DNA from 3 places in the Alishewanella sp. HH-ZS genome. Region 2 is predicted to be linked to each of the others. Evidence: predicted binding sites of a transcription regulator. Region 2 holds the regulator's gene; each other region holds the start of a gene.
The links. Region 2 encodes MetJ, which represses methionine synthesis genes. Its sites were predicted from a motif close to TAGACGTCTAGACGTCTA; they were not measured.

Region 1 (10,664 bases), on a different contig from region 2:
CAGCCGCCCAGCCACTACGACCAGTGCTAAATCAGTTGCAGCTAATCAGCAAACGGGTTATGGTCAAGCAAGTACGCCTCTTCGCACGCCGCCGCCGGCGGTTGGTCGGGTTAGCTGGCAGTGGCCGATCCGCGGGCCAATTTTAGCGCGCTTCTCGACCGCGGAGAGTGGGATTAAAGGGATCCAAATCGGTGGTCGTGATGGCAGCCGGATCAATGCTGCCGCGGATGGGCAAGTGGTATACGCCGGTAATGCGTTACGTGGCTATGGTAACTTAATTATCATCAAACATAACGACGATTACCTGAGCGCCTATGCGCACAACAAGCGGATCCTGGTGAAGGAGCGGCAGGAAGTGAAAGCGGGTCAACAAATTGCGGAGATGGGAGAAACCGACGCAGCATCTACCCGTTTGCATTTTGAAATTCGTTTTCGTGGAAAATCAGTTGACCCGTTACGTTATTTGCCTAAATAATACACAAAAAATTAAAATAATAATAATGGTAACAGCAGGCTGGGATGCGCCCATGCTCGGTTAGAGCGCCTTAGGTACGGGGAGAATGGATATGACGACAAAAGACAATGATCTGACAGACTTCAAAGAAGACGAGTTAGCAGACGATGCGCTGCTGGTTGATGAGGATCTGGACCCGGAATTGCTGGAGCTCTCGGCCGATGAGACGGTAAGTGATGAAATCTTCGTGCGGGATGATAGTCAAAAAACGCTGGATGCCACGCAAATTTACCTCGGTGAAATCGGCTTCTCGCCACTGTTAAGTGCCGAAGAAGAAGTCTACTTTGCCCGCTTGGCCTTAAAGGGCGATCAGGCCGCCAGAAAGCGGATGATTGAAAGTAACCTGCGGCTGGTGGTGAAAATTGCCCGTCGCTATATCAACCGTGGTTTAGCCTTGTTGGATCTGATTGAAGAGGGCAACCTTGGCTTAATCCGCGCGGTAGAAAAATTCGACCCCGAGCGCGGTTTTCGGTTTTCGACTTACGCCACCTGGTGGATCCGCCAGACCATCGAACGCGCGATAATGAACCAAACGCGAACCATCCGCTTACCTATTCATGTAGTGAAAGAGCTCAATATTTATCTGCGCGCGGCCCGCGAATTATCACAAAAACTGGATCACGAACCGACGCCGGAAGAAATCGCTGCTGCGCTGGATAAGCCGGTAGAAGAAGTACGGAAGATGCTAAAGTTAAATGAAAAAATCACTTCAGTCGATTCGCCGGTGGCTGGTGCCTCTGAAAAACAGCTATTGGATGTACTGGCCGATGAAAAGGAACTGGGGCCCGAGCTGGAATTACAGGACCAGGATATCCGCCAGCATCTGGTGATCTGGTTGCAGGAGTTAAACCCAAAACAGCGCGAAGTACTGGCGCGGCGCTTCGGTTTGCTGGGCTATGAACCCTCAACACTGGAAGACGTGGGGCATGAAATTGGCCTGACCCGGGAGCGGGTGCGGCAAATTCAGGTTGAGGCCCTGCGTCGGTTACGGGAAATCGTCACCCACCAGGGGTTAAATATCGAGACGCTGTTTCAGGAATAAGCGGTTATTCCACGAATAACAAAACGCCCCTGGTAGGGGCGTTTCCGTTTACTAACACATCCCGCAGGACCGCGCTACTATTGACGTTTTGCGGCAACCTGCTCGGCCTGACGTAAGATCCGCAGCACATTGCCACCCCAGAGCGCTTCGATTTGTGCTTTGGTATAGCCGCGACGCATCAGCTCCCAGGTCACATTCAGTGTTTCGCTGGCATCTTCCCAGCCCTGTACACCGCCACCGCCATCAAAATCAGAAGCAATGCCGACATGCTCAATGCCGAGACGTTGCACACTGTAGTCAATATGATCGACAAACTGCGCGACAGTGACATCCGGGAACTGCTTACGCAGGCGAGCCAGTTCGGTATCGTAGCTGTTGCGGTCCTGTTCGTTGGCATTAGCCCAACCGTTTGGCAGGTATTTCACGCGCAGTTTGCCAATTTCAGCACTGAGCCCCGGATCGAGCTCGGCTACATAGCTGCGAAAGGCGACCATTTGCGCGACACCGCCATTGGCTTTAATCGCATCAAGTTGTTCGTCATCCAGATTACGCAGATTGGCATGCACCGTCATGGCGCCGGAATGGGAGGCAATGACCGGTGCCTTTGACAGCTTAATGGCTTCGAGCATCGACTTTTTACCGACGTGCGACACGTCAATCAGAATGCCATAGCGGTTTAGTTCAGCGACTAATTGCCGGCCCAAGACGGATAAGCCCGGATCTTCAGCTGCATCATTCAGATCTGCGCGTGGGTTAGAGCTGCCGGAAAATTGGTTATGACCGATATGGGTAAAGCTAACGTAGCGGATGCCACGCTCGGCCCATTTCGCGACGTCTTTGACACTGTCGCCGAGCGGATAAGCATTCTCCATCCCCAGCAGCACAATGCGTTTACCTGCAGCATGCAGGGCTTCAACTTCGGCAGCCGTTTTCGCCAGCCCAACCTGCTCCGGATAGGCACGGATCATCCGCATTATGGCCTGATAGCTATTCTCGGCAGTGGCGGCAGCTTGCTGATAAGCCTCCGGGGTCAGGGCTCCCTGACCCACATAAACGATCAGAAACACCGCATCCAGGCCGCCGGCACGCATCTTGGGCAGATCGACCTGGGCTTTGGTAAAGCCACCCGGATCGAGCAGGTGCGTCGCATAGCCACGGCCGATATCGACATGGGTATCAATAGTCAGAATTTGCTGATGTAAAGCCCGGGCTTCCGCTTCGGTCACGACTTTGCTTTGTGCCAGGGCAGTACCACTGAGAGTACCACTGAGCAAGAGGGCGGAGACCAGAGAGGCCAGTTTCGCTAAGCGCATGCTGCATCCTTTTTGTTGTTATTGATAAGATCAGAGAGGCAGGAGCTTAGCGCGGAATCCGCTCTGACAGCAAGCCTTAGCCGCCGTCAGTTCGCCGTGTCAGGCGTTGGATTAAGACCGTGACGGCCCCGGCCACTAAGCCCCAGAACGCCGAGGCAATGCCAAACAAACTGGCGCCAGATGCGGTGACCAGCAGGGTAATTACGGCGGCTTCCCGATACTCAGCATCGGCAGTACAGCTTTGCAGGTTAGCGGCTATGGTACCCAGCAGCGCCAGCCCGGCCAGCGCGGCTACCATCTCAGTAGGGAAGGCTGCAAACAGCGCGACCACAGTGGCGCCGGCCAGGCCAAACAGCAGATAAAAGAGCCCGGCAGCGATGCCGGCAATATAGCGTTTGCTGCTGTCTGGATGCGCTTCATTACCACTACAGATCGCTGCAGTTATGGCCGCCAGGTTAATCGAAAACGCGCCCAGCGGCGCCAGCAGCAGCGTGCTTAGCGCCGTGCTGCTAATCAGTGGCGATACCGGTGTCTGATAACCACTGGCACGTAACACTGCGACACCGGGAATATTTTGTGACGCCATGGTTACCAGCAGCAGCGGTAAACCCATCCCCAGCAACGCCGATAGCGAAAACGCCGGCGTAACCCATACCGGTGTTGCCAGTGTCAGCTTGACGGCGGAGAGGTCGAGCTCACCGCCGAGCCAAACCAGCAGTAAACCACAGCCTAATACTGCCAGGATGGCGTACCGTGGCAGCAGGGCTTTGGCAAGCAGGTAGGTTAAACACATGGCGCCGACCAACAACAGTTGCTGTTGCAGACTGCTAAAGATGGCAAAGCCAAATTGCAGCAGTATGCCGGCCAGCATGGCGCTGGCCAGTGGCAGTGGGATCAGCCGGGTCAGGCGTTCAAACATGCCGCTTAAGCCAATGAGTAGCCCAAGTAATGCAGTAAAGATAAAGACCCCGGTCGCTTCCGCCAGCGTCAGACCTTGCAGGCTGGTGGCCAGCAGCGCGGCGCCTGGCGTTGACCAGGCGGTAATCACCGGGGCCTTGTAATACCAGGACAGACCAATACAGGTCAGCGCCATCCCTATACCCAATGCCAACAGCCAGGACGCCATTACGGCGTTGTCGGCACCGGCCGCTGCTGCTGCCTGAAACACAATCGCCACTGAACTGGCAAAGCCAACCAGCACCGCAACAAAACCGGCCACCACGGCCGACAGGCTCCAATCATTAAGACGCATTCTGCTGCCCATCAAATGTCCAGCTGTTGTTTCAGTTGATACAGATAATCCAACGCCTGGCGGGCACTCAGTTCATCCGGATTTAGCTGACGTAGCTGAGCCAGCAGCGGATGCTCCGGCGCCAGTAATTCCAGTTGGGTCACAGGTTCAGGCGTCGTCGCTGGCCCGTTTTGTTCTAACTGCCGCAGTTTCTGTCGTGCCAGTTGAATCACCGGTCTTGGCACCCCGGCCAGCTGGGCGACCTGCAGGCCAAAACTCTTGCTGGCGGCGCCTTCCTGCACATGATGCATAAATACAATGCCATCACCGTGCTCAACCGCATCCAGATGGACATTAGCGACGGCAGGTAATTGCTGCGCCAGACTGGTCAGTTCAAAATAATGGGTAGCAAACAGGGTTAACGCCTGCAGTTGATTGGCCAGATAGTCGGCACAGGCCCAGGCCAGACTCAGGCCATCATAGGTACTGGTGCCACGGCCAATTTCATCCATCAATACCAGACTTTGTGCCGTAGCATGATGCAGAATGGTCGCGGTTTCCGTCATCTCCACCATAAAGGTCGAGCGGCCGGACGCCAGATCATCAGAGGCACCAATCCGGGTGAAAATCCGATCAATAGGGCCAATTACTGCCTGCTTTGCCGGCACAAAGCTGCCGATGGCGGCCATTAGAGCAATCAGGGCGGTTTGCCGCATATAGGTTGATTTACCGCCCATATTGGGGCCGGTGATCATCAGCATCCGCCGTGAGGCGTCTAATTGCAACGGATTGGCAATAAAGGGCGCCTTTAGCACCCGCTCCACCACCGGATGCCGTGCCTGGGTCAGTTGAATACCGATCTGCTCAGTTAACAGCGGCCGGCAATACTGATACAGCACCGCACACTCGGCAAAGCTGCAGAGCACATCCAGCTCAGATAAGGCTTGAGCCAGCTGTTGCAGCTGCGCCAGATAGGGGCTCACGGCGTCAAACAGCGCGTCATAAAGCTGTTTTTCCAGCGTCAGCGCCTTACTCTGGCTACCCAGTACCTTATCTTCGTATTCTTTTAGCTCCGGAATAATATAGCGTTCATTATTTTTCAGCGTTTGCCGGCGCACATATTCCGGCGGCACCCTGGTATCAGCACTGCGACCGGTTTCGATATAAAAACCATGGATCTTGTTAAAGCCGACTTTTAACGAACTAATACCGGTACGCTCACGCTCGCGCAGCTCCAGTTGCTGTAAGTAGTCGGTGGCACCTTCAGCCAGCGCCCGCCATTCATCCAGTTCGGCATGATAGCCCGGAGCAATGACGCCGCCATCACGGATCAGCACTGGTGGTGACTCGACGATAGCGCGTTGTAATAATTCAGCCAGCTCCGGCACCGGCAGGGTGGCCTGCTGATGCTGCTGTAGCAACTGACTGTTGGCATGCAGTAACTGCTGCTGTAGCTCTGGCAGCTCGGTTAGCGCCTGGCGCAGCCGGGCAAAATCGCGGGGCCGGGCGCTGCGCAGGGCCAGCCGGGCCAGGATCCGCTCGATATCGCCGATTTGCTTTAGTGAGGGCTGCAGCGCCTGAAAATCCTCTGTCAGTTCCTGTACCGCATCCAGCCGCTGATTAAGCTGAGTGTGGTTACGCAGCGGCGCATGGATCCAGCGCTTTAGTAAGCGGGAGCCCATGGCAGTCTGGGTTTTATCCAGTACAGCCGCCAGCGTATGCTCAGTTTGCCCACTTAAGGTATGGGTTAATTCCAGATTGCGGCGGGTGGCGGCATCCAGCACGATAAAATCATCCGGCCGCTCCAGTGCGATACTGCGTAAATGCGGTAACTGAGCGCGCTGGGTATCTTTGACATATTGCATCAAACAGCCGGCGGCCATCAGCGCAACCGGCGCTTCCAACACGCCAAAGCTCTGTAAATCGCGGGTGCCAAATTGCTGGCACAGTAAGCGCTCGGCACTGGCCAGTTCAAACTCCCATACCGGACGGCGGCGGGCGCCTTTGCGTTCGGTCAGGTGCGGTAGACTAAAGTTTTCCGGATAGAGCAATTCGGCCGGATTCAGCCGTTGCAGCAAGGCGGCCAAATCATCGGCATGACTGACCTGATTCAGCAAAAAACGGCCGCTGGTCAGATCCAGTTGCGCCAGACCAAAGTGGCTGCGACTCTCACTGATGGCACAGAGTAAATTATCCTGCCGCTCATTCAGCAACGCCTCGTCGGTCACGGTGCCCGGGGTAACAATCCGCACCACCTTGCGCTCTACCGGCCCCTTGCTGGTCGCCGGATCGCCGATCTGTTCGCAAATGGCGACCGACTCACCCAATTGCACCAGACGCGCCAGATAACCTTCAACGGCATGATAGGGCACACCGGCCATCGGGATTGGTTCACCGGCGCTTTGACCGCGTTTGGTCAGCGAAATATCTAACAGGGCGGCAGCCTTTTTCGCATCTTCATAAAAAAGTTCGTAAAAATCACCCATCCGGTAAAACAATAAGATCTGCGGATGCTGGCTTTTCAGTGCCAGATATTGCTGCATCATCGGGGTATGATTGCTTAACGCTTGCTCCGGTTTCTGGTCTGACGGCATAATGGTGCTAACACTTCCTGTTGGATCAAATATGACAGCGGAAACAACAAGCTTAGCGCTTGCCACTGAACTAGGGCAGCTATTATTACGGAAAAAAGCCAGTATCACCACTGCAGAATCCTGCACCGGTGGTGGGGTTGCCTACTGGCTGACCGCAGTAGCCGGCAGCTCAGCCTATGTTGACCGCAGCTTTGTTACCTACAGCAATAAAGCCAAGCAGCAATTGTTAGGGGTGCGCAGCGCAACGCTATTACAATATGGCGCTGTCAGTGAGCAAACGGTAGCCGAGATGGCCAGTGGCGCAGCCCAGGCGGCGGGCGCCAGCATTGCGCTTGCCATCTCCGGCATTGCCGGCCCTACCGGTGGCACGGCAAAGAAGCCGGTCGGTACCGTCTGTTTCGGTTTTAGTATCGACGGGACTGTCAGCACTCAGCAATTGCATTTTGCTGGCGACCGGCAGCAGATCCGCCAGCAGGCGATTGAACATGCGCTCAGACAATGCATCTTGTTATTGACAGCCCCAACAAACTAGACTACTGTATGCTCATACAGTTGTTAAAGGCTTAACCTAATTTCTCCGGAGCGACCAATGGACGACAACAAACAAAAGGCATTAAGTGCGGCACTAAGCCAGATTGAACGCCAGTTCGGTAAAGGTTCTATTATGCGGCTGGGCGACAGCACTGCCCTGGATATTGAAGCGGTATCCACCGGCTCACTGGGGCTGGATATTGCACTGGGCATTGGCGGTTTACCTTATGGCCGGATTGTGGAAATTTATGGTCCTGAGTCCTCCGGTAAAACCACCTTAACGCTGCAGGTGATTGCCGAAGCACAGCGTAGCGGTAAAACCTGTGCTTTTATCGATGCCGAACATGCGTTGGATCCGGTGTATGCGAAGAAATTAGGCGTGGATGTCGATAAGCTGTTAGTTTCTCAGCCAGATACCGGTGAGCAGGCACTGGAAATCTGCGACATGCTGGTGCGTTCTGCCGCCGTAGACGTGGTGATCGTGGACTCGGTCGCCGCCTTAACGCCGAAAGCAGAAATTGAAGGTGACATGGGTGACAGCCATATGGGTTTACAGGCCCGCTTAATGTCACAGGCACTGCGTAAACTGACTGCCAATATCAAACGCTCCAATACCCTGTGTATCTTTATCAACCAGATCCGGATGAAGATCGGTGTAATGTTTGGTAACCCGGAAACCACCACCGGCGGTAATGCGCTGAAATTCTATGCCTCAGTACGTTTAGATATCCGTCGTATTGGCTCGGTAAAAGAAGGCGATGAAATTACCGGTAACGAAACCCGGGTTAAGGTAGTAAAAAACAAAGTAGCTCCGCCATTCAAACAAGCTGAATTTATTATTCAGTATGGCGCCGGTATCAACAAACTGGGTGAGCTGATTGACCTGGGCGTACAGCAAGGCTTAGTTGATAAGTCTGGCGCCTGGTACGCTTATCAGGGCAATAAGATTGGTCAGGGTAAAGCTAATGCCATGAAGTTCTTGCAGGATAACCCTGCGGTGGCAGATGAAATTGAAAAAGAGCTGCGGGCGCGGCTGTTATTAAAGCCGGGCGAAGCCGTCGCTACTGACGATGTGATGGAGATGCCAGAGCCGGAAGAGCTATAAGTCTTTACCACAGCGTCTCAGTTTTCAGGACTCCGGTAGCGAAATGCACCGGAGTTTTGTTTTTAGCGGGATTAACTCAGACCTTAGCCACCACTTTACAGCCGTCGACAGACGGCTGTTGCTTTTCTGGCATAGTACGGCATAATACGCCTTATTTAGACGTCTAAACGTATAGAAGTTATCAGGGGTGCCAGCTGACTAACCAGACTCAGGTTCAGTATGGTGCTAGCCACAGGCGGAGCCAGCTATGCCTATTAAAGTGATTGACCAGTTACCTGCAGTAGAAGCCTTATCAGCAGAAAATGTCTTTGTAATGACCGAGAGCCGGGCGGCAGCCCAGGATATCCGGCCATTACGGATCGCGATTCTGAATTTAATGCCCAATAAAATTGTGACTGAAATTCAGTTACTACGTTTATTAGCGAATAGCCCGCTGCAGCTGGATATTGAGCTGATCCGCATCGATGATCATGTCAGTAAACATACACCGGAGAGCCATTTAAACTGCTTCTATCGTTACTTTTCTGATGTGCAGGGGCAGAAATATGATGGTCTGATTATTACCGGGGCGCCGCTGGGGCTGGTCGATTACGAAGATGTCACCTACTGGCAGCAGTTTGGTGAGATCCTGCGCTGGGCGGATACCCATGTTACCTCGACGCTATTTTTATGTTGGGCCGCCCATGCTGCGCTGTATCATTACTACGGCTTACAGCGGGAAATTCGCGGCGAGAAATTATCCGGTGTTTACTGGCAAGACGTAGTACAGCCGTTGAGCCCGCTGCTGCGCGGCTTTGATCAGCAATTTCTGGTGCCGCATTCGCGTTATGCGCAGGTGCCAAAACAAAAATACCAACAGCATGATGATTTGCATATCCTGGCTGAGGCCGATGTCACCGGAGCCTATTTGCTGCAAAACAGCAGTGGTAGCCGGATCTTTGTTACCGGGCATCCGGAATATGATCTGACCACGCTGGATGATGAGTATCAACGTGACCTGGCGGCCGGTTTGGCGCCGCGTTTACCGGAAAACTACTACCGGAATAATGATCCGGCCCAGGGGCCGCTAAAATTATGGCAGGCGCACGCCTTTTTATTATTCAGTAACTGGTTAAACTATTATGTTTACCAGGCTACGCCCTTTGACCTGAATCAGATAGGCAACAGTTAATGACAAAGCTTCGTTTAACGCCACAGCAACTACGCCAGCTGCTGGCCTCACGTATTTTGGTGCTGGATGGCGCTATGGGCACCATGATCCAACAGCACCGCCTGGATGAAGCCGGTTATCGCGGCGCGGAGTTCGCGGATTGGCCGTGCGATCTCAAAGGTAACAACGATTTGTTAGTGCTTACTCAGCCGGAACTTATTGCCGATATTCACCGGCAATACTTGCTGGCCGGGGCGGACATTATTGAAACCAATACTTTTAACGCCACCACCATTGCGATGCATGATTATCAGATGGCGCACCTGTCAGAGCGGATCAATCGTGAGGCGGCGGCACTGGCGCGGCGGGTTTGTGACGAAGTCACAGCACTGCAACCTGACAAACCCCGTTTTGTCGCCGGTGTGTTAGGACCTACTAACCGTACTGCCTCGATTTCGCCAGACGTTAACGATCCGGGGTTTCGCAATGTCAGCTTTGATGAGTTAGTGCTTGCTTACAAGGAATCGACCCGGGCGCTGATTGCAGGTGGCGCCGATATTATTATGCTGGAAACCATTTTCGATACGCTGAATGCCAAGGCCGCAGCCTTTGCCGTGTTGGAGGTGTTTGAAGAGCTGCAGCTGGAGTTACCGGTGATGATTTCGGGTACCATCACCGATGCCTCGGGCCGCACGCTGTCCGGCCAAACGACCGAAGCTTTTTATTATTCGCTGGCGCATGTCAAGCCGGTGACCTTTGGCCTGAACTGCGCGCTGGGGCCGGATTTGCTGCGTCCTTATGTCGAAACCCTGGCCACCATTTCCGAAGCTTATGTCTCGGTGCATCCCAATGCAGGTTTGCCGAATGAGTTTGGCGAATATGATTTAGGCGCTGAGGCGATGGCAGCAGAAATTGCTGATTGGGCCAAACAGGGCTTTTTAAATATCGTCGGTGGCTGCTGTGGTACCACGCCAGAGCATATTAAAGCCATTGCCGAAGCGGTAAAAGATGCGCCGCCGCGGCAACCAAAAGCGGCCGATCATAGTTTTCATCTGGCCGGCCTAGAAGCCTTTGCGGTGGAGTGGTAATGCAACAGCAGGCAAGATTTATCAATATCGGCGAGCGGACTAATGTTACCGGCTCGGCGAAATTTAAAAAACTGATATTAAAAGGCGATTTCGAAG
Region 2 (10,664 bases):
TACTGGGCAACCGTTAATCGGTACCAAGTACGAAAAAACCGGAGCCTGGCTCCGGTTTTTTTATGCCCTATGCTCAGCGAGAGCATAGGTTTCAGCATTTGTTACTTGTTTTACTTGCCACCCGCCAGGGCTTCAGAAATTGAGCCAGAGCTGCTATCCGGGCGGATAACACCGCAGTTACTGCCACTTTGGTCGCAGCTGACGCCCCGGATCCGGCTTCCTACCGAGCGGCTGTCGTACTGTCCGGTGGCAGTTAACCTTCTGACAATGCCTTCCAGCATATTATTAGCCTGTAATGCCTGGTCTGTTACCCGGATCACTTCAATATTCTCGACTTGCCGTAATTCATCAACCAACGTCTGGTGTTGCTGATCAGCAGCGAGTAGAGCTGTCACTTCCTGCAAGTAAGGACGGGCGGATACCTGTCCGGCCAACACTAACTTCCGGTATAGCTCGGCGGCGCCCGGCAGATCCTGCTCGACACCGGCGCCATGTTGTTTTAACTGTGCCAACAGCAACATGGCACTGGCCAGTCGCTGCTCTGTGGCTAACTCCAGTAGATTAATCGCTTCCGGCAACTGGTCATCCTGCTCAGCCTGCAGCAGTTGTACCGCTTTAGCATATTGCGCCGGGGCATATTTTAGATCGACGGCCAGATCAAGCAAACGTTGCGACTCAGCAAGATCTTGTTCCAGCATAAAACCATTTCTAAGCCAGTCGGACATCAGAAAGACCGCCATAGCGTTGCGCTGGCGCACGCCCATCCGCAAATAACGAATGGCTTGCTCGTTACTTTGCTCCAGACCATCGCCGGTCGCGTGAGCCATTGCTACCAATGCTGCTGCATCACCGCTGCCGCTTCGCGCCAATCTGATCAGTCGGCGCAGTTCTTTACTGCAATCGGTATCGGCACATACCCGGTCATTATCCGCCGCGCTGGCATAACTGGTATTTGAATATAAAGTCAGGGATGCAGTGCTGCACAACAGGGCTGCTAAAAGTAGCGCTTTCATAAAACCTCTGGTTAAAAAACAGTTAATGGTGTCGATTTTAGCTACATACGGCTGAGGGTCAAGTTTTGGTCAGAAGCAGATTGTAAACAAGTGTGTCGGTTAACATAATGTGAGCAACTGGCGCAGCCAAATTTGCGTTCCATTCCAGGTTTGAGTAACTGCGCTCGCCTGTTAAATCCTTCGTCAGCGCCTGCTAAGCAGAACACAGCGCAGATAATTGGATGTCCAGAACTCTTGGCGGCTGAGCATTTTCTTGTTATAACTGGTTACGAATTATACCAAAGTCGTAATGACGTTACTGCCTTAGTCTGGTACGTCCAGCACGATTTCAGTGTTTTTCCAGATCAGAGCTCATTAGAATGAGCCGACCACCGGCCCGCTGTATAACAAAAAACCTATAAATTAGTGCCGTAGTCTGTACCTACACTTACTCAGGAAAAAATTGGAATGTCAGATTTCAGAGAACAAGCGCTGCGTTATCACGCAGAACCTCGCCCAGGGAAAATCAGTATCGAAATCAGCAAAGCTGCCGAAACCGTTACCGATCTGGCACTGGCTTACAGCCCCGGTGTGGCTGAACCGGTGCGTGAAATTGCCGCAGATCCGGACAACATTTACAAATACACTGCCAAAGGCAATATGGTCGCCGTAATCTCTAACGGCACGGCGATCCTGGGGTTGGGCAACCTGGGCCATCTGGCGTCAAAGCCGGTAATGGAAGGTAAGGCGCTGCTATTCAAACGCTTTGCCGGCCTGGATTCAATTGATATTGAAGTATCGCACCGCACTACTGAAGAATTTATTACCACGGTCGCCAATATAGCTGACACCTTTGGTGGTATTAACCTGGAGGATATCAAGGCGCCGGAGTGCTTTGAGATTGAGCAGGAACTGATTAAGCGCTGTAATATCCCGGTATTCCATGATGACCAGCACGGTACCGCTATTGTCACTGCTGCCGGCCTGTTAAACGCGCTGGAGATCCAGGGCAAAGATATCCGCAAAGCCATTATTGTTTGTATGGGTGCCGGCGCGGCTGCCATTGCCTGTATGGAGCTGCTGATCAAGTGCGGCGCTATGCGTGAGCATATCTATATGCTTGATACCAAGGGGGTGATCCATACCCGGCGTGAAGATTTGAACCAGTACAAGCAGCTATTTGCGAACAATACCGATAAAAGGACCCTGGAAGATGCGTTGCAGGGTGCTGATGTCTTCGTTGGTGTTTCCGGTCCCGATGTCCTGCCGCCGGCAGCATTAAGCCTGATGGCGGATAAGCCGGTGATCTTTGCCTGTTCCAACCCGGATCCAGAGATTAAACCTGAACTGGCGCACGCCGAGCGTGGTGATTTGATTATGGCTACCGGGCGCTCGGATTATCCGAATCAGGTGAATAACGTGCTGTGCTTCCCCTTTATTTTCCGTGGTGCATTGGATGTGCGCGCCAGTGTGATTAATGATGAGATGAAGCTGGCAGCCGTGCAGGCGATCCGGGCTATTGCCAAGGAGCCGGTACCGCAGGAAGTGCTATTGGCGGCTAAAGTTAGTAGTCTGGAGTTTGGTAAAGGCTACATTATTCCGAAGCCTATGGATCCCCGGTTATTACCACGGGTCGCCCGTGCGGTAGCTGAAGCGGCAGTCAGCTCAGGGGTAGCCAGGATCCCGATGCCGGCAGCCTACTTTGATGCCTGAGAGTATGATTGCCAGTAAATAAAAAACCGCCGAAAGGCGGTTTTTTATTGCGAACCGGTTAGCGTTATTTATTCTTCATCGCTGTCGGCTTCGATAATCACCGGAATTTCTTTACCCATGCTGGTCAGGATTTGTCTGACTTCAGCCGGGATTTGATGTGGATTATCTTTACGCAAGTCGTCGTCTGCCGGTAGCGGCTGACCGGTAAAAGCATGCAGGAAAGCTTCGCACAGTAACTCACTGTTAGTGGCATGCCGCAGATTATTGACCTGGCGGCGGGTACGTTCATCGGTTAAAACTTTTAAAACATTCAGCGGTATCGAGACGGTAATTTTTTTAACTTGTTCTGATTTTTTACCGTGTTCTGCATAGGGGTGAATATATTCACCATTCCACTTAGCCATAAGGGATCCCTTGTCGTTAATTTTTGTTTTGCAGCGTAGCGCAAAACGGGAATTCTACTGCTTTCTGTCGGTGAGTCAAATAGTGTGCAACAAATAAAGATTATAGACGGCTAAATGGTTTGACTTCCAGTTAATAATGAATATACTTTTAGACGTCTAAACATCTAAAAGAGTTAAAGCATGAGTCATCGCCATCCCGCTACGATTAGCGCCCGGGCAGGTATCGCTGAAGATACCGCCTTCGGTGCCATCACGCCGCCCCTTTACCTGACCTCGACTTATCAGTTGCCGGCCTTTGGTCAGCCCGGTCCTTATGATTATTCGCGCTCGAATAATCCTACCCGCGATATTCTCGGTGAAGCCCTGGCGGAGCTGGAAGGTGGTGCCAAAGCCATTGTTACCAATACCGGAATGTCGGCGTGTCTGTTAGCGCTGCAGTTATTGACCCCGGCTGATACCTTGGTGATCCCACATGATTGCTACGGTGGCAGCTACCGTCTTTTTACTAATCTGGCGCAGAAGAAGCAGGCGTTCCAGCTGGTGATTGTCAATTTTCAACAGCCGGATTGGCCTGAACAGATTAAGCGGGCGGCACCGGCGATGATCTGGCTGGAAACACCGAGCAACCCCTTGCTGCAAATCACTGATATTGCTGCGGTGTGCCAGCTGGCAAAAAGTCTGACCGCAAAGGTCGTGGTAGATAACACCTTCCTGTCGCCGGCATTACAGCGGCCGTTGGCACTGGGGGCCGATCTGGTGGTGCATTCGACCACCAAGTTTATTAATGGCCACAGCGATGTGATTGGTGGTGCGGTGATCTGTAAAACGCAAGCCTGCGGTGACGAGTTGAAATGGTGGGCGAACTGCCTTGGCCTCACAGCAGGCGCTTTTGATAGTTATTTAACCTTACGTGGTTTGCGGACTCTGACCCCTCGCTTGCAGTTGCAGCAGCAGAATACCGCCGAGGTGGTGGCCTTTCTGCAACAACACCCGCTGATTGGTAAGGTGTACTATCCCGGCCTGGTGGATCATCCCGGCCATCAGATTGCTAAGCGCCAGCAATCTGGCTTCGGCGCCATGTGCAGCTTCGAGTTAAGCGCCCCGCCAGCCTTACTGACCACCTTTTTCAGTAACTTACGCTACTTCACGCTGGCGCAGTCTTTAGGCGGGACGGAAAGTTTGATTTGTCATCCTGCGACCATGACCCATGCCTCTATGGACGCAGCGGCCCAGGCCACTGCCGGGATAGGGGCAACACTGATTCGGGCGTCGGTTGGTATTGAATTAGCCCAGGATCTTATTGCCGATTTAGCTCTGGCACTGGATGCCGTGGCTGCGGTACAACAGCAGTAAGTGGAAGTAGCATGAGTGATTTTAAGCAAGTAAAATCGGGTGTCGCAGCGCCTTTGACAACGCTCAATATCGTGGTCGCCGGTACCGGTAAGGTCGGCGCCGAATTTTTACGATTACTGGCATCGCAGCAACAACGCTTTGCCGGCCAGATCAGACTTAATCTTTGCGCTATCCTGAACTCGCGCCAAGCCTTACTCAGCGATACCATCGAGAGTCAGGCTTGGTCCAGTGCTTTTAGCGATGCCAAGCCTTATCAGCAGGCAAGTTTAGTTGCCTATCTGGCAGCACTGCCCAGCCCCAAGGTATTGATTGATATCACACCCAGTCAGGACTTTGCCAGGCTCTATCCGGCCTTTATCGCCGCAGGTTGTCATCTGATCAGTGCCAATAAACAAGGTGTTACCTTGCCGGGTTCTGAATATCAGCAGATCCTGCAGGCATTGGAGCTTAGTAGTTTACGCTGGTTGAGTAACACCACCGTCGGTGCCGGGATCCCGGTACAGCGGGTGATGCAGGAGTTATTACAAAGTGGCGATCAGATCCGCGAGGTGAGCGGGGTATTTTCTGGTACGCTATCCTGGTTATTGTGTCAGTATGATGGTACTACAGCCTTTTCTGAACTGGTGTTACAAGCACAGCAGCTGGGCTATACCGAACCAGATCCACGCGATGATCTTTCTGGTAAAGATGTCCAGCGTAAGCTGCTGGTATTGGCTCGTGAGCTGGGTGCAGAGTTAGAATTAGCGGATATTGAGCTGGAACCACTGTTACCTGCCGGGTTAGCAGACGGTGATCTGGCCGGATTTTGGCGTCAGCGTCAGCAATTGGATCTGATGCTGGCTGAGGCTTATGCTAAGGCAACTGCCGAAAATAAGGTGCTGCGTTACGCCGCCAGTCTGCGCTTAGCTGACGGGCAGGTACAGGCCAGTGTCCGTTTAGTTGCTGTGGACAACAAGGCGCCGCTGGCTGCATTGGCACCCTGTGACAATATCTTTGTTATCACATCTGACTGGTATCAGCAGAACCCGCTGGTGCTGAAAGGTCCGGGCGCCGGCCTGTTGGTAACGGCCGGTGGTTTGCATGCAGACTTAGCGGAGTTAGTGAAGTCTGTTCGTTAGTCTAAGGCGTGTTAATCTTTGCGGAAAAAACAAGCAGCGAACGTCAACACGCCCTAAATGCTGGTATGACTTGGCAATTAAGCTAAAACTCAGGTAATCTGAGCATAACGGCAGTATTGCCTGCTGCAACGGATGAATGGATTATCTGCATGCCATTATTGCACCTGTGTTGCTGGTTGTTGTGCATCTTTCTGGCCATCGCGCCCGGCGCTGGCGCTACCCCTGCCAAATTTCATTCCGAGCCCGGCCCGGTGCCGGCGCTGGATAATTATTTTAAAGAAAGCCTGAATACCCGAGATGGCTTACCCCACAACACCATTAATGCGCTGGCTCAGACCGCAGATGGCTATTTATGGTTTGGCACTTGGGAAGGTGTCGCGCGTTACAATGGCCGCGAATTCAAAATTTTTGACCGTAGTCCGGAAACTGGCTTACCGGATGTCGGGGTCAGAACTTTCCATGTCGATTGGCAGCAAGATCTTTGGATTGCCGGTTCCCGCGGCGGATTAGTCAAAGTTAGCAATGGTGTCTGGCACGCCTATCCGCCGCTGGGGGTACTGATTAACCGGGTGCTGCTGGATAGTCAGCGTCGATTGTGGATCGCCACTGAAGGTAAAGGCTTGTATTTGCAGGATGAAGCTGGCCAGCGCCGGGTCTGGCACCGGGCTGATGGCTTGCCCTCAGAGCAGGTACATAGTTTACTGGAAGACGCGACTGGCCGGATTTGGGTAGGTACCTCGGATGGGCTGGTATTCCTGGATCCGGATCTGCAGATCCAACAGGTTGCTTCCGCCGAGTTACAACGTACCCCGGTATTTGCGCTACTTGAGCGGCAGCATGAATTATTGGTCGGTACTGAGCGCGGACTTTTTGCACTGAGCGACCCGCAGGCTCAGCCGCTATCCTTATTGGCCAATGTGCCGGTTTCGTCATTATTGCCACAAGGCCCGGATATTTTATGGATCGGTACCGTTGATCGGGGATTATTCCGGCAAGCCCGTGGCGTGACCGAGCAGCTGGATATCCGCCAGGGCTTACCGAATAACAGGGTACTGGCGCTGTTACTGGATAAAGAGAATAGTATCTGGGTTGGCACTAACGGCGGTGTATTCCGCTTGCGTGATGCTCCTTTCAGTACCTTTACTACCGAGCAGGGCCTGGCCAGTAACTTTGTCCGGACTGTGTTATCGCATTCCGATGGCTGTCTGTACATTGGCAGCAGCGGCGGATTAAATCGTTACTGCGATGGCAAATTAAGCCGCTTAGATTTAAGTACTGTCAGTGTCGGTCAGTCAGTATTGAGCCTGGCCGAGGGGCCTGATGGCAGTTTGTGGGCCGGTACCTATGCCGATGGCCTGGTCCAGCTTCGCGACGACAAGGTCGTACAACATTTTCATGCTGACAACCGCTTGCCGGCGAACGAGGTGCGGGCGGTATTGCCGCTGGCAGATGGCAGTGTCTGGGTTGGTACGGCGCTTGGAGCTGTCTGGCTGAGCGCTGCCGGTGATAAGCTGTATGGCCGGGAACAGGGCCTGCCCAGCCCCTTTATAATGGGGCTGTATCAGAGTTCCGATCAGCGGATCTTTATTGGTAGCGGGGCCGGTGTTGCAGTGCTGTCTGCAACAGGTGAGTTGCAGCGTTTAGATCTGAGTCGTTTCGATGACGCTGATTACGCCTTTGGTTTTGCCGAAGATAAAGAAGCTGGCTTATTGTGGATGAGTACCGATCGTGGGTTACTGGCATATCACTTACAGACCGATAAAATCAGCATGATAGGCCGGGCGCAGGGCATGCCGTTTGATAAGTTATTCCAGTTGGTATTAGACCAACAAGGGCATTTCTGGGTTAGCAGTAATCGCGGTGTATTAAGGCTAAACCGGCAGCAAGCGCTGGAAATCGTTAACGGACAGCGGGGCTGGATTGATATTGAGTTATATGGCGAGAGTGATGGCATGGCCAGTGCTCAGGCCAATGGTGGCTCCGCCAAAGCTGCAACGGTGCACCATGATGGTTCGGTTTGGATCGCGACCTCCATGGGCGTTAGCCGGGTGCAGCCAGAGCGCTTGCAACAATTCGCGCGGCTAACCCCTCCCGTCGTTGTTGAAGAGCTAATTGTCGATGGAGAGTCGCTGGCACTGCGGCAAACGCACCGGCTGGCTCCGGGTACAAACCGTATTGAGTTTCAATATGCCGGTTTGGGTTATGTGATGTCGCAACGGATCCAATACCGCACTCTGCTGGAAGGCTTTGATAGTCAGTGGGTAAACCGTGGCGCCGCCATCAGTGCTGAGTACACCAACTTACCACCGGGATCCTACCGTTTCCGGGTTGCTGCTGCTTATCCCGGTGGTGACTGGAGTAAAAATGAGGCGATTGTTGAGTTCACCTTACTGCCCCAACTGTGGCAGCGCGGCGGTTTTCAACTCTTGTTATTAGTATTGTTGGCTGGCAGTCTGTTTTTGGCGATCCGCTGGCGCCTGAGCAGCCTGCGTCACAGCGAGCTGCGCTTGCGTAAGCTGGTCGCTGAGCAGACCTCAGAGTTACAGTTATTAGCCAGACAGGATGCGCTAACGGGCCTGGCAAACCGTCGTGCTTTTGATGAAGCCCTACAACACGAATATCTGCGTTCACAGCGCTACCAGACAACCTTATGTTTGGCGTTGCTGGATGTGGACCATTTTAAGCGGGTTAATGATCAATTATCGCACGCGGTCGGTGATGAGGTGTTAAAGCGGGTTGCGGCAGTATTGCAACAACAAAGCCGTAGCATCGACTTACTGGCCAGGTGGGGCGGTGAAGAATTTGCCATGCTATTACCTGTTACCAGTTTGCAGGATGCGGCAGAAGTCTGTGAACGCCTGAGGCAAAAAATCGAGAAAATGGATTTATCCGATATTGCCAGCGACCTTAGGATCACCATTAGTATTGGCTTAACCAGTAACCACAAGTTAGATCTATCGCAATTATTGTTGAATGCTGACCATGCACTTTATCAGGCAAAACGCGAGGGGCGGAACAAATTGGTACTGGCCGATCTGCCACAACAGACTGCTTCCTGAGCAGGTCCCAGCTTGCAGTTTTCGTATAAAAATTCAAAAAAACAGCATAATAATTCTTGATTATGCATATCCATCCCACTACACTAGGCGCCAGTTTGTGCTATAACTGGTAGCCTGTGTTTTAGTTAGTAAGAGTATTTCATGTCTGATATTTCAAAATCCCCGAAAATCCGCAGTGCGGTATTAGGCGCCGCTGGTTACAGTGGTGCAGAGCTCTGTGCCTTACTTAGCGCAAACCCTTATTTTGAACTCAGTTATGCTTTCGCTTCTGGCGGCCGCGATCCTGAACCGCTGGCCAGCTTATATCCGCGTTTTGCCCGTCAAGTCGATATTCTGGTGGAACCCTGGCAGGATAGCCTGATCCCTGAGCTGGATATCGAGGTAGCATTTCTGGCATTACCGCATGAGGCCAGTGAAGAGGTGGCTCCTAAACTGCTGGCCAAAGGGATTAAGGTGTTTGACCTGTCCGGCGCCTTTCGCTTAAAGCAGCCAGAGCTGTATCCGCAGTACTATGGCTATGTCCATCAGCATCCGGAATTACTCGAGCAAGCCGTCTATTCGTTAATGGAATGGCAAACTGAGCCGCTGGGTGATCTGGTCTCGGTACCCGGCTGTTATCCTACCGCTTGTTCACTGGCGTTATTACCGGTATTAAAGGCCGGTCTGGTTGCGGCGGATTGTATCCCGGTGATCAGCGCGACCAGCGGTGTATCGGGCGCAGGCCGTAAAGCCAGCCTGACCACCTCTTTCTGCGAAGTCGGCCTGAATGCCTATGGTTTCTTCAAGCATCGTCACCGGCCGGAGATTGAGCAGAACCTTGGCCGTAAAGTGGTATTCACCCCCCATCTGGGTAATTTTAAACGTGGCATTCTGGCCACCTGTGTGGTGAACCTGAACCCTGGTGTCAGTGCGGAGCAGGTCAAGTCGGCCTTTACCCAGGCCTATACCAGTAAACCGCTGATCCGCTTTACCGATAAATCCCCTAATGTGGCTGATGTTGCCGGCACTCCGTTCTGTGACCTTTACTGGCAACAGGATGGTGAACAACTGGTGATTATGTCGGCGATCGACAACCTGTTAAAAGGCGCGGCAGCACAGGCCATGCAAGCAGCGAACGTACGTTTTGGCAAACCGGAAACGGCCGGTTTATTTGCAGGAGCTGTCGCATGAAGCCCGTGGTATTAAAAATGGGCGGCCGCCTGTTACAAGACAGAGCGGCGCTGGATGCCTTGTTAGCGGTATGTGCCAACATTAAACAGCAGCGACCGGTGGTGCTGGTGCATGGTGGCGGTGACCAGGTTGATCAGTGGCTGGCGAAATTTGGTTTTAGTACCGAAAAAATTGATGGTCAGCGGGTGTCACCGGCTGAGCAAATGCCAGTGATAACCGGTGCCTTGGATGGTGCTGTCAATGCCGAAATGGTCAGCCGCGCGATATTAGCGGGTTTAAACCCCGTTGGTTTGAATTTGTCAGCCGGTAACAGCTGTCAGTTTAGTGTTAACACTAAACTGGGGGCGGTAGGTATCGCAAAGCCAGCTGAGCCGACCTTACTTAACCTGTTATTACAGCAAGGCTTTACCCCGGTATTTAGCTCTATTGGTATAGGTGCCGAGGGGCAGTTATTAAATGTAAATGCGGATCTGGCTGCAGCGGCGATTTGTCAGCTGGTTAAGGGCCAACTGGTATTACTGACCGATGTGCCGGGCATTTTAGATGCCCAGATGCAACTGATCCCAACCTTAAGCACGACGCAAGCGGCAGAGTTGGTGACACAGGGAGTGATCAAGGGCGGCATGAAAGTCAAACTGGATGCGGCGCTGGAAACAGCTGCGGCACTTAAAAGCAATATCGTTGTCGCCGGCTGGCAGCATCCGGAAGATTTACAAAACCTGATGCAGGATAAGCCAGTCGGCACCTGCATTATGTATTAACCTCAGGGCGCAGCTTAGCGCCACAGTATAAGGAAACCGCTTAGCGGATACGTGTGTTTTATGAGTAAATTAACCCAGCTGCTGTGTTTAGCTG
Region 3 (10,664 bases), on a different contig from region 2:
ACCAGACCCGGTTCAGTCAGGGTTTATTACTCGGCCAACCCAAGCTATTGGTAGGCCGTAATCTGGCCGGTCCCTATCAGCTGTTATATGGCATTGATGCCGCTGAGCTGTACCAGGATGCCCCCAACTGGCCGCTATGGATTGCCATCTTTACCCTTACCTTGGCGTTGTTGGCCCCTTTGTTGATTTATCGGTTATTGATCCGGCAGGTGTTTGAGCCTGTTCGGCAACTCACTTTAGCCAAAACTGCGGTGGGTAAGGGGGATCTGTCTTTTGTGCTGGAGCCGCGGCGGCCGGATGAACTCGGTGATATGTTTGCTGCTTTTAATGTGATGGTCCGGCAATTGCGTGTCTATCGGGAGCGGGAGCTGGCGTATAAGCAGCAACTGGAAGAGAAGGTACTACAACGCACTCAGGCGCTCGCCCGGGCTAATGATGATCTGGCCGCCGCCAATCAGGAGTTGATCGTAGCGCGGGAGCTGGCTGAGCAAGCCAACCGGTTAAAAAGTGTATTTTTAGCTAATATGAGCCATGAAATCCGCACGCCGCTGACGGCAGTGATCGGCTTTAGCCAGCAGGCCTTGCAGGAGCAGGACGCCTCGCGTCGCTCTGACTATCTTAGCCGGGTACTGCGCAGCAGTGGGCATTTACTGCAGCTGATTAATGATATTCTGGATCTGTCGAAAATCGAAGCGGAGAAACTGGAGTTACAGCCAGAGCATTTTAACTATCTGGCGATGCTGGATGAAATTTATCAGCAGACCCGGGAACAAGCGACGCAGAAAGGTTTGGCCTGCCAGCTGGAACTGCATTTCCCGCTGCCTGCTGAGCTCTTTAACGACAGTTTACGAGTGCGCCAGGTATTGCTGAATCTGACCAGTAATGCGGTTAAATTTACCCGTAAAGGTAAAATTGTGATTAGTGTCAGTTATCAGCCGCTGCGTGCGCTATTATCAATTAAGATTAAAGATACCGGCATTGGCATGACGGCTGAAGAAGTCTCCCGCTTGTTTCAACCTTTCGTTCAGGCCGATGCGACTGTTACCCGGCACTTTGGCGGTACTGGTCTTGGCCTGTGTATTTCGAAGAAGCTGATGGAACAAATGGATGGCGATATCCAGGTACAAAGTGTCAAAGGTGTGGGGAGTAGCTTCGAAGTACAGTTCCGGCTGGCGCCCAATCCAAGATTGGTCGACAGTTATCAAAGCTGCACTGCGGCGGCGGAACCAAGCCAGCCATTAACCCTGCCAGCTTCGTTACGGGTATTGGTTGCGGAAGATAATCCAGACAACCAACTACTGCTGGAACTGATGCTACAACAGCTTGGGCTGGAACATGTTATGGTGGAGAATGGTCATCAGGCGGTGGAGCGGGTGCTGGTCGAGTCCTTTGATTTGATTTTTATGGATATGCAAATGCCGGTGATGGGCGGCGAGGAGGCAACCCGGTTAATTCGTCTGGCCGGGATCCAAACACCTATTGTCGCCGTTACTGCTAATGTGATGACTGAAGACGCAGAGCGTTATCGCCAGGCAGGTTGTCAGGACATTCTGGCCAAGCCGGTGGTACCACAGCAATTCCAGCAGATGATTCAGCGTTATGCCCGACAAAATGTCGGTAAAGCGTCAGCGCTGGAGCAGCAACTGGCGGCTGATCCGGCGATGCAGCTGTTACTGCAACAATTCCGGCAGCAATTACCGGCACTGTTAGCAGAATTGCAGCAATTGGCCGCTGCGGCTGACTGGTCAGCGCTTGGCTTTGCGGCGCACAGTTTAAAAGGCAGTGCTGGCAGTATGGGTTATCCGGAACTGACCAGATTAGCGGGCTTGCTGGAGAAGGCGGCAAGTCAGGCAGCGAAAGATGAGATATTCAGGTTGTTGCAACAAATGGACGGTGAGTTAGCACCGCTGGCAGAAGCAGGGTCAACAGGGGAATTATCACAGCAATGAGCGCACAACAAGCATTACTGACCATTCTGGATGAAAAGATTAAAACTGATCGCTTACTGCTACCGACCCTGCCGGAGATCGCGCTGCGGGTTCGACAGTATGCCGATGATCCTGAGGTGACCCTGGCGCAAATGGCTGAGATTATTGCGCAGGATCCGGCGCTGGCTGCCCGCCTGATGAAACTGGCGAACAGTGCCTTTCTGGGACGGGCCATCAAATGCAATACGCTGCAACAGGCCGTGACCCGGATCGGTTTAAGTCAGATTAAGCATGTGGCGACAGCCTTAGCGCTGGAGCAGCTGTTTGTGTCTAAATATAAACTGGTGCAGCAACAATTGGATAAACTGTGGGCTGATAATGTACAGGTTGCGACTATCGCTGTGACCTGTTTGAAACTGCACCAGCAACATAACCGTGCTTGCACCCTCAGTAGCGATGTGATGACGCTCTGCGCTCTGGTGCATAATATCGGTGCACTGGCGGTGATTGCCGAGGCTGAGCGTCATCCGGAGGTGTTTGGGCACCCGGTGTTTTTACATAATCTGGTTGAGAAAGTCAGCCCCTATATCAGCGTGAAAATACTGCAGGCTTGGGATTTTGGCGCGGAGTTTCAGAGCGCGGCCAAAAACTGGCGCCTCTGTCAGGGGGGAGTACCACCGGATTATACGGATTTTATCCGGCTGGCAGCCATCTCCCGAGGCTACTATAAGTCGGCAGAAGCTGAAATCAAGTTACTGCAATATTATTTGCAGCAGCAACTGATCACTGTACCCGAATTTAACAAGCAACCGGTATTTACTGAACTTTATAATGATATTCGTTGCTTGTTTAGCTAGAACATCAGGGGCTGCCTAACCGCTAAGATATGGCAGCCTCTGACAGCTTTAATGACTGCCGTTTACCTGAGCGCTGATTGCCTGTAATGCCTGATCCAGACTATCGGCCATCAGGATCAGATCCGCATCCAGGCGACTAATTAAATCGTCCCAGCCGAGTTCCTCGTTTTGCTCAAACAGGGCGTCCGGATATTGGATCTGCTTTATACCGCCATCATCAGCGACGGTCAAAGCTAAACCTTGCTCTTGTTGTAAACTGAGCCGGGTAACCAGTTTATCCTGCAAATGGGTCTGCACCTCATCAGCAGTAAGTAGGTGGTTACTAAATTTAACCTTGGCACCTTCCTCATCCGGCGCTTTCAGCTCAACTGCGGCGCCCAGCTGAAATTGTGCCGGCAAGGACTGCTGTTGCAGCCAAAGTTGCAGTTGTTGATTCAATTTATGACTATCCAGCCAGGGCAGGGCAGGCAATGAGCCTAAAGCCTTGCGCAGCAGAGCCAGGATATCTTCGGCTTTGCTGGCACTACCGGTGTTTAATACCAACCATTGCCGTTCTGCATCGTAATAGCCCTGAGTCAGGCTGGAGCGGCTGAAGGCTCTGGGCAATAACGTCTGGATCAGATCTTCTTTTAGTGCCTGCTTCTCTTTGCGACTCAGCGGCCGACCGGCCTCTGTGGCTGCCGCGTCCAGTTTCGGCGCCAGTTCTTCATTAATCACGGCTGCCGGCAACACCTTTTCCTGACGTTTTATCGCGAAATACCAGCGCTGATTTTGCTGATGGCTGTAGTGTTTGATCGAGGGATGCAGCGGGAAGCTAAAACCGCTGCGTACCGCTTCCTGGCCACTACAGGGGGTAAATTTGTATTCTGCCAGCGCCTGTTCCAGCGCGGCTGCTTCAATTGTTAAAGGCGCACTTAACCGGTACACCCGCACATTTTTAAACCACATAACAACTTAACTTCCGTTTCATTAAAGACGCTGCAGTATAACCTGCCTTAGCGAGGCAATCTTGGTTTTTTCGGGAAGTTGACATGATAATGCAAGCCCTTGCCCGGGCTGCTGTTGGCCTCAATACTGCCGCCCAGCGTCTGCCGTACCAGGTTGTAAGCGATATGAGTGCCAAGGCCACTGCCGCCCTGATCGCGTTTGGTGGTAAAGAAAGGATGGAACAGTTTCTCCAGTTGCGCCTCTGATAAACCGATACCGTTATCACTGTAATGGATATCAATATTATCGGCGTCGTCCGTAACGGTGATCCGGATCAATCCTTGCTCAATCCCCTCAAAACCGTGAATTAACGAGTTCATCAGGAAATTGGTAAAGATTTGTGAGATAGCGCCAGCCGGGCAATCCAGAATAATATTCTCGGCACAGTTAACTTCGAGCTGGTGTTTGGTTTTTTTGAAGTGTGGCTGCAGCGAGCGAATAATTTCGTGAATATAGTGGCACAGATTTATGGTGCGGATCGCTTCACTCGCCTGGTCGACCGCAATTTGCTTAAAGCTGGCAATCAGCTCTGACGCCCGGCTCAGATTGGATTGCAGCAAGTCGGTACTTTGACCGGCTTCAGATAAAAAATCTTCCAGCATTTTCGGGGTAAGGGTTTTTTCACGAAAGGCCTGCTCCAGTTGACGCAAGCGCTCTGCCAGAAAACTGGTGGCCGTTACGCCAATACCGACCGGAGTATTTACCTCGTGGGTTATGCCGGCAACCAAACCACCCAAGGCGGCCATTTTTTCTGATTGTACCAGCCGGTCCTGCGCCTGATTCAGGTTATCAATGGTGTCCTGCAGTTCCCGTTGTTTTTGCCGCAGGTCGAGTTCGGTCTGGCGACGCTGTTCGATTTCCTCGCGCAGCGCCTGCTTCTTCTGCAGCAGTTCTTGCTTCTGTTGCTGAAGATCCATCATCGCCTGACTTAAGCCGGAGGTTTTACGGGCGACTTCCTGCTCCAGCAGTAAATTTTGCTGATCCAGTTTGTTGTTGGATAACATCAGTTGCTGCTGCGTCTGCTTTAACTGCTGCTGATTGTCCTGCAAGCGGTCGATTAATTTATTGTAGGCATTCGCCATTACTGTCAGTTCGGCACCTTCATCTGGCGTAATACGTACTTTAGAGCCGTCCAACTGGTCCAAATCCAGACTTTCAATCTGCTGGCTCAGATCTGCCAGCGGCTCGGTCAGATAACGCCGGAAAGCCATTAAAAACAAAATAATCAAAAAAGTGGTTTTTAGCATCGCATTACCAATCAGGAAATAGATGCCCATTTCAATCCGTTCAATGACGACTTTGCGACTAGAGAACAGAGTAACATCACCAACCTGGCTGGTACGGCCGGAAAATTCGAAGATCAATGGGAAGGTATAACCAAAGATGCCGCTTTGCTGGTCGCTCAGACTGAGTTCCTGCTGTACCAGTTGGTTGCTAAAGCGTTGCTGAATGTCGATATAGCGGCCGGACTGGGTTATAACAGTACCGTTATCATCCCGGACAATGACCCCTTCAATGGCAGGTACCGCCAGCAGACCGTCGGCGATATTCAGCGTTTGTGGGGTATTAAGCTCCCAGATAGCCCGGGTAAGACTACCGGCGAAGGTTTGTTGTAAGGTCGTCAGTTCGTTACGGATAAAGCTTTTCGCATTGTAGTACTCGGCCACGATCTGACCCAGGGTGACAATCAGCGTCAAAATAAAATAAACCGATAAAACCTTGGTCAGCAGCTTTTTAGACAGGCTGGTTTGCGGCATGGCGTCACCCTGATTGGCATTCGGAGCAAAAAGCGATTCACTCCTGCTACCATAGCGAATATAGTTGTTATTTAAAATAATTATTTCACAAAATAGAAGAGTTTTGGCAATAGACTTTCGCCTCAGGAGTGATAACGGCATGAATCTTAATCTGCAACGACTGGTTAATCAGTTACCTGGTGCTGTATTGGTGCTGAATAGCCGTTATCAGCTGAGCTATGTTAACTCCTTTTTATGCCAGCAGTTAGAGTTACCCGAAGCCCAGATTCTGGGGCAGGATTTTTTCAGCCTGTTCCCGGAAGTACCTAAGAGCTGGTTCTGCCGTAAAATGGCTGAGGTGTTGCAGCAGCAACAAACTCAGCAGCTGAGCTGGCAACAACGTTTGTATTTGCTGAAGCTGCCGCGCCAGGCAAAGGCTGAGCAAAATGAGTTCCAGATGGCGCAGAATGTCAGCTTTATCCCGCTGAGTAATCCACAGGAGGAGGCACAATTGGCACTGTGGCTGGAGGATGCCAGCGAGGCCGCCCGTTACCACGCTGAGGTGTTATTTAAAACGCAACAACTGAAACAGCTGGATCGTTTCGATACGCTAACGGCCTTACCAAATTGGCAATACCTGCAACAGCAATTGCAACTGGAACTGACCCGGGCTGAGCGCTACCAGCGGCCTTTAGCGTTACTGCGTTTCGAACTGGACCGTTTCAAACTGCTCAACGATCAATACGGCCATCAACATGGCGACCAGATGTTACAGGGGCTGGCTCGCCAGTTTAGCGCCTTGTTGCGCGATAATGATTTGTTGGCGCGCTTGGCCGGAGCAGAGTTTGCCGTGATCTTGCCCGATACTGAGCTGGCTGGAGCTATTGAGGTTGCCCAGCGGTTGCGTCAGCAAATGGAGCAATTCTGTGCTGTGCAAAGCGCGGCAGTAAAGTTGACGATTAGCTGCGGTATCAGCACCGGCGCAGCAGGCTGCAGTGTGGAAACTATGCTGCAACAAGCGGATCAGGCCTTGTATCAGGCCAAGCGGGCCGGGCGTAACCAGATCAGTATCTGGAGCGAGGCTGCGCTGGCCTAGCGTCGTGGCTGTCCACAATAACAACTTAGAAAAGGTTTGACAGACGTCTAAAAGTCTGTGCATAGTGTAGTCTATGAATATAAAAGCAGCAGTACTCACCACCATTATTACCACCACCAACCCCGCGGGGTAGGAGGTCGGCGGTGTGCTGTCTGTAAAAAGGCCCGTGACCTCAAAGGTTCCGGGCCTTTTTTTTGGCCACTTGGCCCAGGTGAACCAGCATTGATCACGCAACATAGCGTGACAGCAGGTTGACTAACAAAGGTCTGCGATAACAAAACGACTTAAGACTTGGATGCGCGAGGAGAAATTATGAGGGTGCTAAAATTTGGCGGGTCATCGCTGGCGTCGGTGGCCAGATTTTCTGAAGTGGCGCAAATTGTGTTGCAGCAGGCAACAACAGAACAAGTCTGTCTGGTGTTATCGGCCCCGCAGGGCGTAACCAATACGCTGGTCGAATTAACTGATCTGGCCTATCTGGGAGCCGACTTTCAGTCGCCGCTAAGCCAGCTTGAACAGCGCTACCAGCAACTGTTAGCCGAGGTACCAGGCGTCAGTGAAGCACGCCGGCAGCAGGTGCAGGCGCTGATCAACAGCCAGATCCAGCAGTTGGGCTGGCAGTTACAGGGCATGAGTTTATTAAAGTTTTGCCCGGATCATATTAAAGCGCAGATCCTGGGCCTGGGCGAGCAGTTCAGCGTGGCACTGATGACGGCCTTGTTAGAGGGGAAAGGTGCGGATGTGCAGGCGCTGGACTCGGTAAAGCTGGTGAAAAGTCAGGGTGATTTTTTAAATGCCACTGCCGATGTGGCGGCGACAGCAACCGTGATTGATGCCGCTATGGCGGCGACACCAGCCAGCATCTATGTGATGGCAGGCTTTGTTTCCAGTAACGCCCAGGGCGAGACGGCCTTATTGGGACGCAATGGTTCGGATTATTCCGCCGCCGTCATTGCTGCGGCGATCAAAGCCAGTGCCTGTGAGATCTGGACCGATGTCGATGGCGTCTACAGTGCCGATCCACGGCAGGTGAAACAAACCCGCTTAATCGATCGTCTGTCTTACGATGAGGCGATGGAGTTATCTTATTTCGGTGCTAAGGTGCTGCATCCGAAAACAATCGGCCCGCTGGCGCGGGTGCAAATTCCCTGTTATATCAAAAATACCCTTAACCCCAGTGCGCCGGGCACCTGTATCGATGTGGAAGGCGATGGTGAAGCGCTGGTGAAGGGCATTTCCAGCCTTGAGCATCTGGCGCTGATTACGGTATCTGGCCCGGGTTTAAAGGGCGTGGTGGGCATGGCCAGCCGGGTATTTGCCGCCATGGCGCGCGCACAGATTTCGGTAAGCTTAATTACCCAGTCCTCGTCGGAATTTAGCATCAGCTTCTGTGTGCCGCAGCTGCATCTGGTGGCGGCGAAAAAGGCGCTGGAAGCCGAGTTCGAATTAGAATTGCAAAACAAACTGCTACGGCCATTAGCCATCCAATCTGATATGGCGATTGTCAGCCTGGTCGGCGATGGCATGCGGCAGCACAGAGGTGTGGCTGCGAAGTTCTTCGCTTCGCTGGCGCAGGCGCGGGTGAACGTAGTAGCCATTGCGCAGGATAGCAGTGAGCGCTCGATCTCTGCGGTAGTCGAGCAGCGCAGCTGTCAGAATGCAGTTAAGGTCTGCCATGAGAACTTCTTCAGCCATATCCCCAGCATTGATGTGTTTCTGGTCGGTTGCGGGGTGGTCGGCAGTGAATTACTGGCCCAGATCGAACGGCAACAAGCCTTTTTACAGCAGCGCCAGGTTAAGCTTACCGTTTACGGTATCGCCAATAGTAAGCAGCTGTTATTGGCGAAAGACGGTGTGGATCTGAAAAACTGGCAGCCGGCATTGGCAGAGGCCAATGCACAGTTTTCGCTGGCGGAGTTAAACCGCTTTGTCCAGGAACAGCATTTAACCAATCCGGTACTGGTCGATTGCACCAGTGCTCAGGCAGTGGCGGACCAGTACGCAGATTTCCTGGCAGCCGGCTTCCATGTCGTTACGCCAAACAAAAAAGCCAATACCAGCAGCCTGGAGTATTACCATCGCTTGCGTGCTGTTGCCCAGCAGCAACGGCGACGCTTTTTATATGAAACCACGGTCGGTGCCGGTTTACCGGTAATCGATACCCTGCAAGGGCTGCTAAATGCCGGCGATCAGTTGCTGGCCTTTGAAGGCATTCTATCCGGCTCCTTATCCTATATCTTTGGCGAGCTGGAAGCCGGGGTGCCGCTGTCGGTGGTGACCGCCAAAGCCCGCGCTATGGGCTTTACTGAGCCTGATCCGCGCGATGACTTATCCGGTATGGATGTGGCACGCAAGCTACTGATTATGGCGCGCGAAGCCGGTTTAATGCTGGATCTGAGTGAGGTCGAAGTGGACTCGGTGTTGCCGGCCGGTTTTGCTGCCGGTGCTAACGTCGAAGATTTTATGGCGCAGCTGCCGCAATTAGACCAGGCCTTTGCTGAGCGGCTGGCTGCTGCCAAAGCGGAGGGTAAGGTGCTGCGCTATATCGGCGAGATCCGCGATGGCAAATGTAAGGTCGCGATTAAAGCGCTGGCCGCTGATCATCCGCTGGCCAAAGTAAAAGACGGTGAGAATGCGCTATCGATCTTAAGCCGCTATTATCAGCCTATCCCCTTTGTGCTGCGCGGTTATGGTGCCGGTGCTGCTGTGACCTCTGCCGGGGTCTTTAGCGATATTCTGCGCACCCTGAGCTGGCAGCAGCAGGTATAGTCTATGCAATCACATTCAACTAAGCGTTATTATGCGCCGGCCTCGACCGGCAATCTCAGCGTCGGTTTTGACTTGTTGGGCGCCGCCTTTGAACCGGTAGACGGCAGCCTGCTTGGTGATGAGCTGCTGATCCTGGGCGAGGCGGCAGAGCTCAGTTTGCAGCTAAGCGGCCGCTATCTGCATCAGCTACCGGCGGCAACCGAAGATAATCTGGTGTTTAAAGCCTTTTATGCCTTTGAACAGGCACTGGGTAAGCCCTTGCCCCGGCTGCGCTTGCAGCTTAATAAACAGCTGCCGGTCGGCAGTGGTTTAGGCTCCAGCGCCTGTTCAATCGTCGTTGCTTTTTATGCCTTTAATGACTATTTCGGCCAGCCGTTTAGCCAGAGTGAGCTGCTACAGTTAATGGCGGTGGCGGAGGGCGGGGTCAGTGGCAGTGTGCATTATGACAATGTGGCGCCATCTTATTATGGTGGCTTACAGCTGATGTTACCGGATAGTGCGCAGATTTGCCGCAGCTTGCCCTGGTTCGAGCATTGGCGGGTGGTGCTCTGTTATCCGGGTACTGTACTCTCGACCAAGGCCGCGCGTGCTGTTTTGCCACAGCAGTTAAGTTTAACCGACAGTATCGCCTTTGCCGGTATGCTCAGCCGCTTTGTCAGTGCGCTCTACGCCGGTGATGAACAGGATGCCGCGGCGGCGTTGCAGGATCGGGTGGCAGAACCAGCCCGGGAGAGTCTGATGCCGGAATTATTGCCCTTGCGTAACGCCCTAAGTGAGCAAGGGGTGCTGCACCTGGGGATTTCCGGTGCCGGCCCGACTGTATTTGCGCTTTGCCGGGATGATGCGCAGGCTGCCGCGACGGCGGCTTACCTTAATGCCCATTATGCCAAGAATCAGGACGCGCTGACCGCCATCTGCCGGTTAGCGCCACAGGGCGCCAGAGCGCTCGCGGAGTAATAAAGATGATTTTAACCAATTTAAAAGTCCCAACCGAACAAGTCAGTTTTTTACAGGCGGTCCGACAGGGCCTGGGCCAGCAACAAGGCTTATTTTTCCCAACCAGCTGGCCAAAGCTGAATATTGACGCTTTACTCGCTTTACCGCTGGTAGCACGCAGTACCAAGATTTTATCTGCCTTGATTGGCGATGAGCTAACCGAGGCTGAAGTCGCTCAGATGGTGAGCGCCGCCTTTACCTTTGCCGCGCCACTGGTGCCAGTTACGGCGCAGACGTTTTGTCTGGAGCTGTTTCATGGCCCGACGCTGGCGTTTAAAGACTTTGGTGGCCGCTT

Region 1: the regulator MetJ is predicted to act here: its motif matches at 8,487-8,504, upstream of metA (homoserine O-succinyltransferase).
Region 3: the regulator MetJ is predicted to act here: its motif matches at 6,645-6,662, upstream of thrA (bifunctional aspartate kinase/homoserine dehydrogenase I).

Annotation. Positions count from the first base shown of each region.
Region 1 covers NZ_LZEJ01000001.1:55,293-65,956, reverse strand. The annotation lists gene A9165_RS00315 (peptidoglycan DD-metalloendopeptidase family protein) at 1-475, shown strand, start outside; gene rpoS (RNA polymerase sigma factor RpoS) at 567-1,556, shown strand; gene A9165_RS00305 (dipeptidase) at 1,634-2,869, opposite strand; gene A9165_RS00300 (benzoate/H(+) symporter BenE family transporter) at 2,946-4,121, opposite strand; gene mutS (DNA mismatch repair protein MutS) at 4,133-6,694, opposite strand; gene A9165_RS00290 (CinA family protein) at 6,726-7,226, shown strand; gene recA (recombinase RecA) at 7,284-8,330, shown strand; gene metA (homoserine O-succinyltransferase) at 8,578-9,501, shown strand; gene A9165_RS16730 (homocysteine S-methyltransferase family protein) at 9,501-10,568, shown strand; gene metH (methionine synthase) at 10,568-10,664, shown strand, end outside.
Region 2 covers NZ_LZEJ01000022.1:32,088-42,751, forward strand. The annotation lists gene rpmE (50S ribosomal protein L31) at 1-17, shown strand, start outside; gene A9165_RS10270 (tetratricopeptide repeat protein) at 111-1,013, opposite strand; gene A9165_RS10275 (malic enzyme-like NAD(P)-binding protein) at 1,461-2,705, shown strand; gene metJ (met regulon transcriptional regulator MetJ) at 2,774-3,109, opposite strand; gene metB (cystathionine gamma-synthase) at 3,290-4,462, shown strand; gene A9165_RS10290 (aspartate kinase) at 4,474-5,580, shown strand; gene A9165_RS10295 (ligand-binding sensor domain-containing diguanylate cyclase) at 5,730-8,639, shown strand; gene argC (N-acetyl-gamma-glutamyl-phosphate reductase) at 8,781-9,809, shown strand; gene argB (acetylglutamate kinase) at 9,806-10,570, shown strand; gene A9165_RS10310 (ornithine carbamoyltransferase) at 10,631-10,664, shown strand, end outside.
Region 3 covers NZ_LZEJ01000001.1:107,960-118,623, reverse strand. The annotation lists gene A9165_RS00565 (ATP-binding protein) at 1-1,949, shown strand, start outside; gene A9165_RS00560 (HDOD domain-containing protein) at 1,946-2,785, shown strand; gene A9165_RS00555 (recombination-associated protein RdgC) at 2,834-3,733, opposite strand; gene A9165_RS00550 (ATP-binding protein) at 3,781-5,529, opposite strand; gene A9165_RS00545 (sensor domain-containing diguanylate cyclase) at 5,669-6,604, shown strand; gene thrA (bifunctional aspartate kinase/homoserine dehydrogenase I) at 6,917-9,373, shown strand; gene thrB (homoserine kinase) at 9,377-10,330, shown strand; gene thrC (threonine synthase) at 10,336-10,664, shown strand, end outside.